Regions from separate parts of the Staphylococcus sp. GW823-FHT05F06 genome, predicted to be linked through region 2. Evidence: riboswitches for the same ligand, from Rfam matches in the RefSeq annotation. Region 2 holds a riboswitch; the other holds the start of a gene.
The links. A riboswitch is a leader RNA that binds a small molecule or an ion and turns the genes downstream of it on or off. The one in region 2 is predicted to bind lysine.
Positions count from the first base shown of each region.

Region 1: another riboswitch for lysine. It lies ahead of AC1Q7N_RS00260 (aspartate kinase); the one in region 2 lies ahead of AC1Q7N_RS01675 (amino acid permease).

Region 1 covers NZ_JBXAHW010000001.1:43,528-51,154, reverse strand. The annotation lists gene AC1Q7N_RS00265 (ABC-F family ATP-binding cassette domain-containing protein) at 1-1,498, shown strand, start outside; lysine riboswitch at 1,842-2,021, shown strand; gene AC1Q7N_RS00260 (aspartate kinase) at 2,075-3,307, shown strand; gene AC1Q7N_RS00255 (aspartate-semialdehyde dehydrogenase) at 3,378-4,367, shown strand; gene dapA (4-hydroxy-tetrahydrodipicolinate synthase) at 4,369-5,253, shown strand; gene dapB (4-hydroxy-tetrahydrodipicolinate reductase) at 5,253-5,975, shown strand; gene dapD (2,3,4,5-tetrahydropyridine-2,6-dicarboxylate N-acetyltransferase) at 5,997-6,719, shown strand; gene AC1Q7N_RS00235 (amidohydrolase) at 6,877-7,627, shown strand, end outside.
Region 2 covers NZ_JBXAHW010000002.1:33,096-40,722, reverse strand. The annotation lists gene AC1Q7N_RS01695 (NUDIX domain-containing protein) at 1-538, opposite strand, end outside; gene rplT (50S ribosomal protein L20) at 956-1,312, opposite strand; gene rpmI (50S ribosomal protein L35) at 1,364-1,564, opposite strand; gene infC (translation initiation factor IF-3) at 1,592-2,119, opposite strand; ribosomal protein L20 leader region at 2,146-2,269, opposite strand; gene AC1Q7N_RS01675 (amino acid permease) at 2,327-3,829, opposite strand; lysine riboswitch at 4,035-4,210, opposite strand; gene thrS (threonine--tRNA ligase) at 4,258-6,195, opposite strand; gene dnaI (primosomal protein DnaI) at 6,548-7,468, opposite strand; gene dnaB (replicative helicase loading/DNA remodeling protein DnaB) at 7,468-7,627, opposite strand, start outside.

The DNA.
Region 1 (7,627 bases), on a different contig from region 2:
TGCTGGGAAATCTACATTCTTGAAGATTTTATCAGGCGAAATTGATTCACAGACTGGTCATGTATCTCTAGGTAAAGATGAGCGTTTGGCTGTGTTAAAACAAGATCATTTTGCTTATGAAGATGAACGTGTTTTAGATGTTGTGATTAAAGGACATGAACGTTTGTATCAAGTGATGAAAGAGAAAGATGAAATTTATATGAAACCTGATTTCAGCGATGAGGACGGTATTCGCGCTGCAGAACTTGAAGGAGAATTTGCAGAAATGAACGGTTGGAATGCTGAAGCTGATGCTGCTAACTTATTATCAGGATTAGGCATAGAACCTGACTTACATGATAAAAATATGTCTGAACTTGAAAATAATCAAAAAGTTAAGGTATTGTTAGCTCAAAGTTTATTTGGTGATCCTGACGTTCTTTTACTAGATGAGCCTACCAATGGTTTAGATATACCAGCAATAAGTTGGTTAGAAGACTTTTTAATTAATTTTGAAAATACTGTCATTGTCGTTTCGCATGACCGTCACTTCTTAAATAATGTTTGTACTCATATTGCTGATTTAGACTTTGGCAAAATTAAACTTTATGTTGGTAACTATGATTTTTGGTATCAATCAAGTCAATTAGCACAAAAAATGGCACAAGAACAAAATAAGAAAAAAGAAGAAAAAATGAAAGAGTTACAGGATTTCATCGCACGCTTCTCAGCAAATGCTTCTAAATCTAAACAGGCAACAAGTCGTAAGAAACAATTAGAAAAAATTGAATTAGATGATATCCAGCCATCATCTCGTAGATACCCTTACGTGAAATTTACTCCTGAACGTGAAATTGGAAATGATTTACTTACAGTAGAAAATCTTTCTAAAACAATTGACGGCGAAAAAGTACTAGACAATGTTTCATTCACTATGAATCCTAATGATAAAGCTATTTTAGTTGGTGATAGCGAAATTGCTAAAACAACATTGTTAAAAATTTTAGCTGGAGAAATGGAACCAGATGAAGGTACATTTAAATGGGGTGTAACGACATCTTTAAGTTACTTCCCTAAAGATAACTCTGAGTTCTTTGATGGTGTCGATATGAATTTAGTTGAATGGTTACGTCAATACGCTCCAGAAGATGAACAAACTGAAACATTTTTACGTGGTTTCTTAGGTCGCATGTTATTTAGTGGTGAGGAAGTTAAGAAAAAAGCAAGCGTGCTTTCAGGTGGAGAAAAAGTACGTTGCATGTTAAGTAAAATGATGTTATCAAGTGCTAACGTACTTTTACTTGATGAGCCAACAAACCATTTAGATTTGGAAAGTATCACTGCTGTAAATGACGGATTAAAATCATTTAAAGGTTCTATCATCTTCACTTCTTATGATTTTGAATTTATTAATACAATCGCAAATCGAGTGATTGACTTGAATCAAGCTGGTGCCCTTTCTAAAGAAGTACCTTATGAGGAATACTTACAAGAAATTGGTGTATTACAAAATAATTAATAATTGTTTTAACATTTACACAAGAGTCTGGGATATTTATCAATGTCCCGGGCTCTTTGTTTATATAAAGTTTAATCTTTATTCGGTATGAATATTAGATTAATTATTGTTATCGTCTCAGCTATAAGCTTTTAACATTGAAAAAATTAAAAATATATACTTTGAAATACTAATACTTAGAAAATCTAGATAAGCTATTTAATTTGTAATAAGCGTATTAAATTTATAAAAATGACTTATCGTGTGAATTCACCCTTAAATTTTCAGTATATTTTAAAAAATCTAAAATATTGGTTTACATAGATATATTGTCTATGTATAATGAAAACATATCAATTGAATAAGATTTTGATGAGGCGCATCAATCATGAGTAAACTTTAGATAATTTGTCTGCTAACAATTATAGAGTTAAAAGGGTGAGATGCCGAAATGATTCATAATAGCAGTTATGAATCGTTGGACTTAATGGTTAAGAGCTATAAGTTTGTCATTATTATTAAATAATGGAGTGCATCACTTGTACATAAATGTAGAACAAGTTCGGCATTCCGAACTTGTTCTTTTTTATACTGTGTATGTCTCCTCTAATTATAGGAGGACTGAAATTGAATAGAAGTGTTTTAAAATTTGGCGGTTCTTCCGTCAGTGATTTTAAAAAAATAAAAAATATCGCTGAAATGCTTAAAACACGCATTGAAGATGGTGAAGAATTAATCGTTGTTGTCAGTGCTATGGGTAAGACAACTGATCAATTGATGAATAATGTATCAAGTCTTACTTCTACCCCTAAAGATCAAGAACTTGCATTGCTATTAACAACGGGTGAACAACAAACGGTTTCTTACCTTTCTATGGTACTCAATGATATAGGTGTAAATGCTAAAGCGATGACAGGTTATCAAGCTGGCATTAAGACTGTAGGACATCACTTAAAAAGTAAAATAGCAGAAATTAATCCTAATATTTTTAATGAGGCTTTTAAAAATCATGACATTTTAGTTGTAGCTGGGTTTCAAGGTATAAATGAAGATTTCGAACTTACTACACTTGGACGAGGTGGTTCTGATACAACAGCTGTAGCTTTAGCAGCAAGTAATCAGACACCTTGTGAAATTTACACTGACGTTGATGGTGTGTATGCAACAGATCCTAGAATACATAATGAAGCGAAGCGTTTAGAATATGTCTCTTATGAGGAAATGATGGAAATGAGCGCGCTTGGTGCAGGTGTACTTGAAACGAGAAGTGTTGAATTAGCTAAGAATTATGATATTCCACTTTACTTAGGAAGAACGTTATCAAATGTGAAAGGAACATGGATTATGTCTAAAAGTGATTTATTAGAGAAAAAAGCAGTAACTGGTGTCGCATTGGATACACACATGATGCACGTCACGATAAGTTATCCCCTACCGGATAATCAGTTACTGACACAATTGTTTACCGCATTGGAAGAAGAATCTGTAAATGTTGATATGATTTCTCAAATTGTAAATTTAGAAGGTTTACAATTATCTTTTTCAATTAAAGATAGTGATGCACATCAAATTTCTTCAATTCTGGAAAATTTATCAACACACTTTTCAGCACTTGATTATAAAATTAATGAAGCATATGTCAAAATATCTTTAATTGGATCAGGTATGAGAGATATGTCAGGAGTAGCATCAAAAGCTTTTACGACACTTATCAATTCAGATATTCCATTTTATCAAACGACGACATCGGAAATTAGCATTTCTTATGTAATAGACGAAGAAAATGGTGAAAAAGCAGTAGAAGAATTGTATCATGCCTTCGAAATTTAGTATTCATATGATATATTTATTATAAATTTTCTAAAAATTACCAATATTAAGAATGGAGTGACTATTTATTATGACAAGATTAGCAGTAGCCGGAGCAACCGGATTAGTTGGAACAAAAATGTTAGAGACACTAGATCGAAAACAAATACCTTTTGATGAATTAGTATTATTTTCTTCTGCTCGCTCAGCAGGAAAAAAAGTTGAATTTCAAGGACAATTGTATACTGTTCAAGAATTAACTGATGAAGCAGCAAGTGAACATTTTGATTATGTTTTAATGAGTGCAGGAGGTAGCACAAGTGAGCACTTTGCTCCACTATTTGAAGCGGCTGGAGCCATTGTTATTGATAATTCTAGCCAATGGAGAATGGCTGAAGATGTCGATTTAATTGTTCCAGAAGTGAATGAGCCTCAATTTACACGTGGTATTATTGCTAATCCAAATTGCTCTACAATTCAATCAGTTGTACCTCTTAAAATTTTACAAGATGCATATGGTTTAAAACGTGTCGCTTATACGACTTATCAAGCCGTATCAGGTTCTGGTGTTAAAGGTAAAAGAGATTTAGCTGAAGGTGCTAATGGAAAAGAACCTGAAGCATATCCGTATCCAATTTACAATAATGTATTACCACATATAGATGTTTTTCTTGAAAATGGGTATACAAAAGAAGAACAAAAAATGATTGATGAAACGAAAAAAATTCTCAACGACCAAGACTTAAAAGTGACTGCCACATGTGTACGTGTACCAGTACAAGATAGTCACAGTATTGAAATCGATGTGACTTTAAATCAAGACACTACAGTTAAAGAGATACAAGAATTATTTGCACAAGATCAACGTGTTGTTCTTGTAGATAATCCAAGTAAAAATGAATATCCATTAGCCATTCATTCTACTGGCAAAGATGAAGTATTTGTAGGACGTATCCGCCGAGATGACTCTCTTGAAAATACGTTCCATGTATGGTGTACCTCTGATAATTTGCTCAAGGGCGCAGCATTAAATGCAGTTCAAGTGTTAGAACAAATTTTAACTTTGAAAGGAGCAAGATAATATGACACACATGTTTGAAGGCGTTGGTGTAGCATTAGCGACTCCCTTTACCAATAATGAGGTTGATTTCAACGCATTAGAAAGACATGTTCAATTTCTTTTAAATAACAATATTCAAGCAATTATAGTGAATGGCACTACAGCAGAAAGTCCTACATTAAGTGACGAAGAAAAAGAGAAAGTATTGGCGACAGTAGTTAAACTCGTGAATCATAGCGTTCCTGTTATTGCGGGTACTGGCACTAATAATACGTATAAATCAATTCAAGCTTCAATACGTGCTAAAGAAATTGGTGCAGATGCAGTCATGTTGATTACGCCCTACTACAACAAAACGAATCAACGTGGTTTAATTCAACATTTTGAGACAATCGCAAATGAAGTGAAATTACCAGTAATTCTTTACAATGTGCCATCACGAACAAATATGACGATAGAACCAGAAACAGTTGGAATTCTCAGTCATAATCCATATATCGTTGCTTTAAAAGATGCGACAAATGATTTTGATTATTTTGATCAAGTAAAACAACGTATTAATACAAATGAATTTGCATTATATAGTGGGAATGACGACAATGTTGTGAAGTTCTATCAACGTGGAGGTAATGGTGTCATCTCTGTAATTGCGAATGTAATTCCACAAGAATTTCAATATTTATATGACCAAAGACAAAATGAAACCGATATTACTAATTACTTTAAACCTATCGAGAAATTGTTAGAAGCGTTGTCACTTGACGTTAACCCAATACCTATTAAAGTTCTTACCGCATATTTGGGTTATGGTCACTACGAAGTGAGATTACCATTAGTGCCTTTAGAAGAAGCACAATGTAAACAAGTTGAACGAGCATTTGAACAATTTAAAGCAGGTGAACAATAATGAACATACTATTAATTGGATATGGTGCAATGAATCAAAGAGTTGCACGATTAGCTGAAGATAAAGGTCATGAAATTGTTGGAGTTATAGATAGAACTTCAAAAGCGTCGACACCTTATTCACAATATCAACACATTAGTGAATGTAAAGAAGCTGATGTTGCTATTGACTTTTCAAATCCTGAATTGCTCTTTCCTCTATTAGAAGAACAATTCAATTTGCCTCTTGTCATAGCAACTACAGGTGAAAAAGAAACGTTAATACAAAAATTGGAAACGCTAAGTCAAAGAACACCTGTATTTTTTAGTGCAAATATGAGTTACGGTGTCCATGCATTAACTAAAATATTAGAAACTGCAGTTCCCCTACTACAAGATTTCGATATCGAACTAACAGAAGCGCATCATAATAAAAAAGTCGATGCTCCTAGTGGCACATTAGTTAAATTGTATGATGTCATTAAAGAATTACGTGACAATGTCTCACCTGTTTATGATAGACACGAAAAAACTGAGAAGAGAACTCATGATGAGATAGGTATACATGCTGTTCGTGGTGGTACGATTGTCGGGGAACATGACATATTATTTGCAGGTACTGATGAAACAATTACTATCTCACATAAAGCACAATCAAAAGATATCTTTGCAAATGGTGCCATTGGCGCTGCAGAAAAATTAATTCACAAAAACCCAGGTTTTTATACTTTTAATAATCTATAAATCAAAGGAGTTATTCAACTTATGGTACAACATTTATCAGCTCAAGAAATCATTCAATATATTAGTGATGCTAAGAAATCAACACCACTCAAAGTTTATGTAAATGGTCATTTTGAAAATGTCACATTCCCAGAATCTTTTAAAGTTTTTGGCTCTGAACATTCAAAAGTAATTTTCTGTGAAGCAGATGAATGGAAACAATTTTATCAACAAAATCATTCATTAATCACTGAATTAGAAATTGAGATGGATCGTCGTAATTCAGCTATACCGCTTAAAGATTTAACAAACACAAATGCTCGTATTGAGCCAGGTGCGTTTATTCGTGAGCAAGCAATCATTGAAGATGGTGCTGTGGTTATGATGGGTGCTACGATTAATATTGGAGCTATTGTAGGAGAAGGAACAATGATAGACATGAACGCAACACTTGGTGGACGAGCTACAACAGGAAAAAATGTTCATGTTGGTGCAGGTGCTGTTTTAGCTGGTGTCATTGAACCTCCAAGTGCTTCCCCAGTTGTCATTGAAGACAATGTTTTAATTGGAGCAAATGCTGTTATTCTTGAAGGTGTACGCGTTGGTGCAGGTGCTATTGTAGCAGCTGGAGCTATTGTAACTCAAGATGTGCCAGCTGGAGCTGTAGTTGCTGGTACGCCTGCTAAAGTAATTAAACAAACTTCAGAAGTTCAAGACTCAAAACGTGAGATTGTGTCTGCACTGCGTAAATTAAATAATGAATAACGACATAGAATAATTGTGTAGATAAAAAAATATGTTCAAGGTGGAATCCAATGATTAATTTATATATGATGCATTAATCATTAATTTCGCCTTTTTATTATAGAATGATACACATTGAAATATTAAAGAAATAGTTATATAAGGGATGGATAATTTTATGAACGAGTTAGAATTCGTTACATTGCACAGAAGACATTTACATCAGTATCCAGAATTAAGTTTACATGAATTTGAAACGACATCGTATATAACATCATTTTTAGAGGATTTAGGCGTACCTTACGACCGACCACTTAAAACTGGTGTTATTGCTTATTTGGAAGGTAATAGTCACCACACTATTGCATTCAGAGCAGATATAGACGCGTTACCAATTTATGAAGAAAATGATATTGATTTTAAAAGTAAGAATGATAATGTCATGCACGCGTGTGGTCATGATGGTCATACGACAGCACTTATGCTTTTTGTTAAAAGGTGTAAAGCATTGTATGACAAATCTGAATTACCTCATAATGTAGTGTTTATATTTCAACCTGCCGAAGAAACCGGTGGAGGAGCTAATCGTTTAATCAAAGCTGGCGCTTTTGACAAGTACCCTATTGAAGCGGTGTTTGGTTTTCACGTTAATCCGTTTGAAAAAGAAGGTAAAATTGTAATTCGAGATGAAGAAATCACTGCAAGTGCCACTGAATATCGCTTCTTTTTAAAAGGATTATCTAGTCATGTTGCTGATAAGGAGCAAGGTCATTCATGTGGTGAGGGGTTACAGCATGTCTTAAGTCAAATCGGCCAAATCCAACAATTTCATTTGAATGGATTGAAACGTAACATTATTCATATGGGTCATTTTGAAGCTGGTGAAGCTATTAATACAGTACCGAGTCATGGTTATCTTGAAGGTACAA
Region 2 (7,627 bases):
TCCATTTAATTTTTAGCGTATCAGTTTCTTTAGCTTCAACATCGTTTGAATGCACAGTGATTTTAAATACGACGCCCATATGAACTTTACCCACATCATTGTCATCATCATTTATAAAACCTAAATATTCCATATTTTGAGATTTATTATTACTTAATCCTACTTCTTCTTCTAATTCTCTTTGAGCATTAACTCTTAAAACTTCATTAATAGAATCAGCTCCAACAACATCGTTCATATGACCACCAACACCGATTGATGACTGACCATGTAACCGTTCTTCTCCACCACCAGAAAGACGTTCGTAAATAAGGATTTCACCCTTCTCATTTTCTAGTAGGCAATATGATATTAATTGTTTAAACGATGGATCATCTTCCATATCACCACGTCTTTTCACTTCATATTTACTTAACGCACTAAAAATTTCTTTTCCTTTGAAATTATTTTTATGTAAAAAACCATTAAAAGCATTCTTATCTTTGTTAAATAAAATATCTCTGTTTACAACAATTATTTGTTCATCAAATTTAGACATGATTATCTCCTTTTAGATATAGTATACTATCAGTCATTTTAGCAAAAATTATCATTTTTTGCGATTGAATATATGTATATGTAAAACGATAAAAGCACCATTATATTTATAATTAAAATAAGACATAATCTTACATTGTTGATATTATAAAACTTTTAACAAAGCCACATTATATACCTTACTGTCATAACATGATTGCAAATTTATCTTTTTTTAGTTATTGACTTCGTAGATATTGATTGTTTCAAAGCATGATTTGAAACAATCTAGTATTATGAAATGACAAAAAAATAAGATATGTCCGCTATTACATCAGGGTATTGTACTCAATTTTTAAATGCTTTTAAATAATATATTAACAACAAGCATATAAAAAGACCTGAGACAAAGATTATTGTCCCAGGTCTTGTATAAATATTATTTTAAAGCTTCTTTAGCTTTTGATACTAATTCAGCGAAAGCTTTGTCATCTGAGATTGCAATTTCTGATAACATTTTACGATTGATATCAATCTCAGCTTTTTTCAAGCCGTTCATTAAACGTGAGTAGCTAATGTCATGTTGACGTGCAGCCGCATTAATACGTGTAATCCATAATTTACGGAAATCACGTTTGCGTTGACGACGGTCACGGAAAGCATATTGACCTGATTTCATTACTTGTTGTTTAGCTACTTTATATAATGTATGTTTTGAACCAAAGTAACCTTTAGCTAATTTAATCGTTTTTTTACGACGTGCTCTTGTTACTGTTCCACCTTTAACTCGTGGCATAATAAATTCCTCCTTAGATGATCTCTATCGTATATATATTCGTTTAAAATCTTATTTTTTGTATGCTAATAATTGTTTAACACGTTTCATATCACTTTTAGAAACTAACTTAGCTTTACGTAATTGACGTTTTTGTTTAGTATTTTTATTTGCGAATAAGTGAGATGTGAAAGCTCTAGAACGTTTTAATTGACCTGAACCAGTTCTTTTAACACGTTTAGCTGCTCCACGGTGAGTTTTCATTTTAGGCATGATTCATTTCCTCCTATAATTTAACGTTTATTTTTCGTTGATAGGCGCTAACATAATAAACATTTGACGCCCTTCCATTTTAGGCTTTTGTTCAACAGTTGCAATATCTTTACATTCATCTGCAAATTTTTCTAACACACGCTGACCAATTTCTTTATGTGTAATCGCACGACCTCTGAAACGAATTGAAACTTTACATTTATCGCCTTTAGATAAGAACTTGCGTCCATTTTTCAACTTAGTTTGGAAATCATGTTCTTCAATAGTTGGGCTTAAACGTAATTCTTTAACGTTAATGACTTTTTGTTTCTTCTTCATTTCTTTTTCTTTTTTCTGCTGTTCGAATTTATATTTACCATAATCCATTATTCTCGCAACAGGTGGTTTTGCATTTGGTGCTACAACAACTAAATCTAAATCCACACGTTCAGCCATTTCTAAAGCTTCACGTTTAGATTTAACACCAATTTGTTCACCATCTTGGCCTATTAAGCGTAGTTCTTTTGCACGAATTTTCTCATTAATTTGAGTTTGATCTTTTGCTATGGTTGACACCTCCCAGAATTTTACGAAATTGTTCCAAGCAAAAAGAAGAGCGAGTATAACTACCCGCTCTTCTTAGACACAATAAATGTGTAACATGATTGACCTGCCAACTGCTTCAGCGTCGCCACAGGTGAGAAGCGGGTGCTTCTACTTGGTTCGTTTCGTATTCAACGTTAATAATCATATCAATATTTATTGTTTAAGTCAAACTATTTTTTAATTATTTTTATGGTGTCTTACTTCTTCCATCGAAACATCTTGCCTTAAGTCAACTTTGTTTAGAGGAATCTTTTTAGTTTTATATCTAAATTTATGATAAAAGAAGAAAATTAAGAATACAGGTATTCCCATGTAAGTTATAAAAAATCTATTCATATCAAAGTTACCTGTTTTAATAAAATCTACATCTTGTCCAATGATAACTATTACACATAAAATACCTGCAAAAATCGGACCAAATGGGAATAACTTCGCTTTATATTTTAATTTTGATTTATCATAATTTTGTTTATCAAATGCGCGTCTAAATCTAAAGTGACTGATTGCTATACCAACCCAAGCAATAAAACCAGTCATTCCGCTAGCAGCTACAATGTATTCATATGCATCTCCACTTAAATGTTGCAATGCGAAAATAAGAATGACTAGTACTCCAGTTGCAATTAGAGATACATAAGGTACGCCACTTTTATTTGTTTTTCCAAAAGAATTATAAGCTAATTTATCTTTACTCATCGAATATAACATTCTTGTTGAAGCATACATTCCTGAGTTACCTGCTGATAATACACTTGTTAATATAACAGCATTCATAAATGAAGCAGCAAAAGCTAATCCAGCATTCTTAAATACTAATGTAAAAGGTGAAGTAGCTATACTATCACCACCGCCCATTAATGCCTTACTATCATATGGAATCAACATACCAATAATGAAAATAGCTAGAATGTAAAATAAAAGTATACGCCAAAATACTTGTTTAATCGCTTTTGGAACTGCTCTTTCTGGATTTTCAGATTCACCTGCTGTAATACCAATAAGTTCAGTTCCTTGGAATGAGAAGCCTGCGACTAGAAATACACCAAGAATTGATAGCAAGCTACCTCCTAAATTCCCACCTAGTATTGGCCCATCTCCTTTTGTAAACGTATCAAATCCTACAAATTCTCCACCCATAATCCCTAAAATAGTTAAGATACCAATTCCTATAAATATGATGACTGTAACTACTTTGATAAGTGCGAACCAATATTCACTCTCTCCATATACTCTAACGGATAAAGAATTAAGCGCGAAAATAATAATAAGGAAAATACAACTCCAGACCCAAGCTGGTATACCTTGCATAGGGGACCAATATTGTATAACTTGCGCTGCAATAGTAACATCAGCTGCTACTGTTATCACCCAGTTGAACCAATAATTCCATCCTAAAGCAAAACCTAGTGAAGGATCGACAAAGCGTGTAGCATAAGTACTAAATGAACCTGACACAGGCAAATATGTCGCCATCTCCCCTAACGACGTCATTAGAAAGAACACCATCGCTCCAATAACTGCATAGGCAATCAAAGCACCCAATGCACCTGCGTCATGTATAGCTCCACCAGAAGTCATGAATAGACCAGTTCCTATACATCCCCCAATGGCAATCATTGAAATATGTCTATCTTTTAATCCTCTTTGAACACCGTCATTTTGTTTATTATTCTTTTTCATATAAGCTCCCTTTCCTTCATAAGTAGAGGCTAACTTGTTACCACATCAATGCATATCATTGTTGTAGATAAATTTGGTATAGATGATATAAAAGTAAAATAATATTAATATCATTTTACTTTTATATCACTTGTCTTTATATCTGTATCAATAATGTAAAAAGTGGTTACATACCTTTAAGATATGCAACCACTAATGTTTATCTATATAAGGTAGCACATCACATAAAGTGACAGTACAACTTCTATTCGAAAGTTGTCCCAACAATGCTAATTTATGGAAATAACATCATTTCGGCATTATTACCTTTCACTTATTCAACACATGTCCCATACGACTTCTGATAAGTTAGTCATTAATAATGCAACCTCTAACTCTATTTATTATATTAATTTGTAATATACATGATATACTTTATATTTTCAAGTTTATCTATGCTTTTTCAAACGGATTTCATCAATAACATTCCAAATAAATTCATCTTTTTCAACTGATTCTTGTTTTTCAGAACCATATTTTCTTACATTTACTTCTTGATTCTCTACTTCTTGGTCACCTACAACAATCTGATAAGGTATTTTTTTCATTTGAGCTTCACGAATTTTATATCCCATTTTTTCATTACGGTCATCAATTTCAACGCGGACACCTTGCGATTTTAGTTCATCTTGTAAAAGTCTTGCATAATCATAATGTAAATCTATATTTACAGGAATAATTTCAACTTGCATAGGCGCCAACCAAGTTGGAAATGCACCTTTTGTTTCTTCTGTTAAAAATGCAACAAAACGTTCCATAGTAGAAACTACACCACGGTGTATAACTACAGGACGATGTTGTTCTCCATCTTGACCAATGTACGTTAAGTCAAAACGTTCTGGTAAAAGAAAATCAAGTTGTGCTGTTGATAGAGTTTCTTCTTTTCCCATAGCTGTTTTTACTTGAACATCTAACTTAGGTCCATAGAATGCTGCCTCACCAATAGCTTCTTCATAAGTTAAACCTAATTCATCTGATGCTTCTTTAAGCATGGATTCAGCTTTTTCCCACATTTCATCATCATCAAAGTACTTATGCTTATCTTCAGGATCTCTATAACTCAATCTGAAGCGATAATCTTCAAAACCAAAATCTTTGTACACATCTTGAATCATATTAACTACACGTTTAAATTCTTCTTTAATTTGATCAGGTCTAACGAAAATATGGGAATCATTCAATGTCATTCCTCGAACACGTTGTAAACCTGATACTGCACCACTTGCTTCGTAACGATGCATAGTACCCAATTCAGCAATACGTATAGGTAATTCGCGATAAGAATGAGGTTTGTTTTTATAAATCATCATATGATGTGGACAGTTCATTGGTCTTAAGACCATTGCTTCGTCTTCATCTAACTTCATTGCTGGGAACATATCTTCTTGATAATGATCCCAGTGACCAGATGTTTTATATAAATCAACATTGGCTAATACTGGTGTGTAAACATGATCGTATCCCATACTTACTTCTTTATCGACAATATAACGTTCTATTTCCCTACGTATTGTAGCACCATTTGGTAACCATAATGGTAAACCAGCACCAACGAGTTGATTGTTTGTAAACAATTCTAAATCTTTACCAATTTTACGATGATCACGCTCACGACGTTCTTCCAACATTTTTAGATGTGCTTTCAAATCTTTTTTGTCAAAGAATGCTGTACCATAAATTCGTTGTAACATTTTATTATCACTATTTCCACGCCAATAAGCACCAGCTGTAGATAATAGTTTGAACTCTTTAATTTTAGAAGTAGAAGGTACGTGTACACCTCGACATAAATCAGTAAATTCACCTTGAGTATAAAGTGTTACACTCTCATCTTCAGGAATTGCATCAATAAGTTCTAATTTATAAGGGTCATCCTTGAAGAAGTCTTTTGCTTTTTCTTTACTAACTACTTCTCTTACAATTTTATGATTTTCGTTCACAATTTGTTTCATTGTTTTCTCAATTTTATCAAAATCATCCGATGAAACCTTATCATCCATATCAAAATCATAATAGAATCCGCCTTCTATTACAGGTCCAACTCCAAATTTAACGTCTCCGTATAAACGTTTTAATGCTTGTGCCATTAAATGAGCTGTTGAATGACGAAGTACTTCTAACGCTTCTTCACTCCCAGGAGTAATAATTTCAATAGCTCCATCTTGTTCTAAAGGGCGTGTTAAATCTACAAGTTGACCATTGAATTTTCCCGCAACTGCTTTTTTTCTTAATCCTGGACTAATTGATTGAGCGATGTCTTCTGTAGTAGTCCCTTTATCAAATTCTTTTGTATTACCATCTGGAAATTGAATATTAATTTGATTCATATTTTTTCCTCCTATTTAATAAAACATCTGATCGTTGGCTTATTGAATAAATTAACTTTACTGAGCATAAAAAAACTCGTCCCTAGCAAGGGACGAGTTTGTCGTGGTACCACCCTAGTTAAGTATATGAAAAGCATACGTGACCAGTCATATACTATACTTTACATAAGATAACGGTCTTGAGCCGGATATTCATTACAAATATCAATATTAACGAAGTAGTAATAATTTAATGTGTTAGCCATATTCTCATCAATTAATGACTTTCTGTGTAACAGAGATTAAATTATCGTATCTTCAATAGTTTCAACGATTAAGATTTATCTCTATTATACACCACATACTATAAAATTCAATTGTTTCTAAAATTTTTACCAGTCAAATAATAAGGTGTCGATAAAGTCTTAATTCTTTCAATAATTCGTGCTGCTTTAGTCTTTTCAGTGCCATCTCTAGTTATTGAAAGATGATGCTCAAGCTCACTATAATTAAAGTTAGAACTAAAAAATGTAGGAAGTTCATGTACCATTCTATAATGTAATAAAGGACCAATCACTTCATCTCTTACCCACGGTGTGACTTCTTCTGCGCCAATATCATCTAACATCAAAATATTAGCTTCTCGCACACGTTGTAATTTTTTCTCAAAACTACCGTCTTTAAAGCCACCTTTTAAAGTGCGAATAAATTCTGGTAAATATACAATTGTTGATGAAATCTTTTGCGATTTAAGTTGATTTGCAATAGCACCCAATATGAATGATTTTCCTGTACCAAAAGGACCATATAAATATAACCCCTTTACTTTTTCATCGTTAGTAATTGCTGTACAGATTTGATCAGCTGCCATTGCTACATCAAGTCTCTCTCGATTATTCATATAAATATCTTTGAGCTTTGCATGAAGTGTATCTCTTTGCATATGGTGAGATGTAATAAGTTGTGAATCAAATCGTTCCTCATCATGTTTAATTTTACACGGGCAAGGTAGATATCTAATTTTGATTCTTTCATTTTCAATATATAGTTCAGGAACATGTCCTTTTACAAAATTCGGACAATCATCATAGCGATGTCCATCATAAACTTTTTGTTGATCTTTATACTCTTGAAGAACATTTAAATCTTCGTCTATCATCTCATTAGTTATATTACTACGATTTTTCTCAAGAAAATGTTTAACGTCAGTATCATTGATTACATTTTGTTTTATTTTTTGTATACGTTTATCTAGATTTTGAGAATCGCCCATGATATTTCTGAAACTTTTCATTAGTTATCTTCCTCCTTCCACTTTTGATTTAACTTTTCAAGAAATGCTTGTCGATCTTCTTCGAGAGTGTCATCATTTATTTCTTTATTTTCTTCTTGATCGTCCCTATTTTGAAGCCATTTAGGTGTCTTTTCTTTGGATAAAAATTGATTTTGTCTT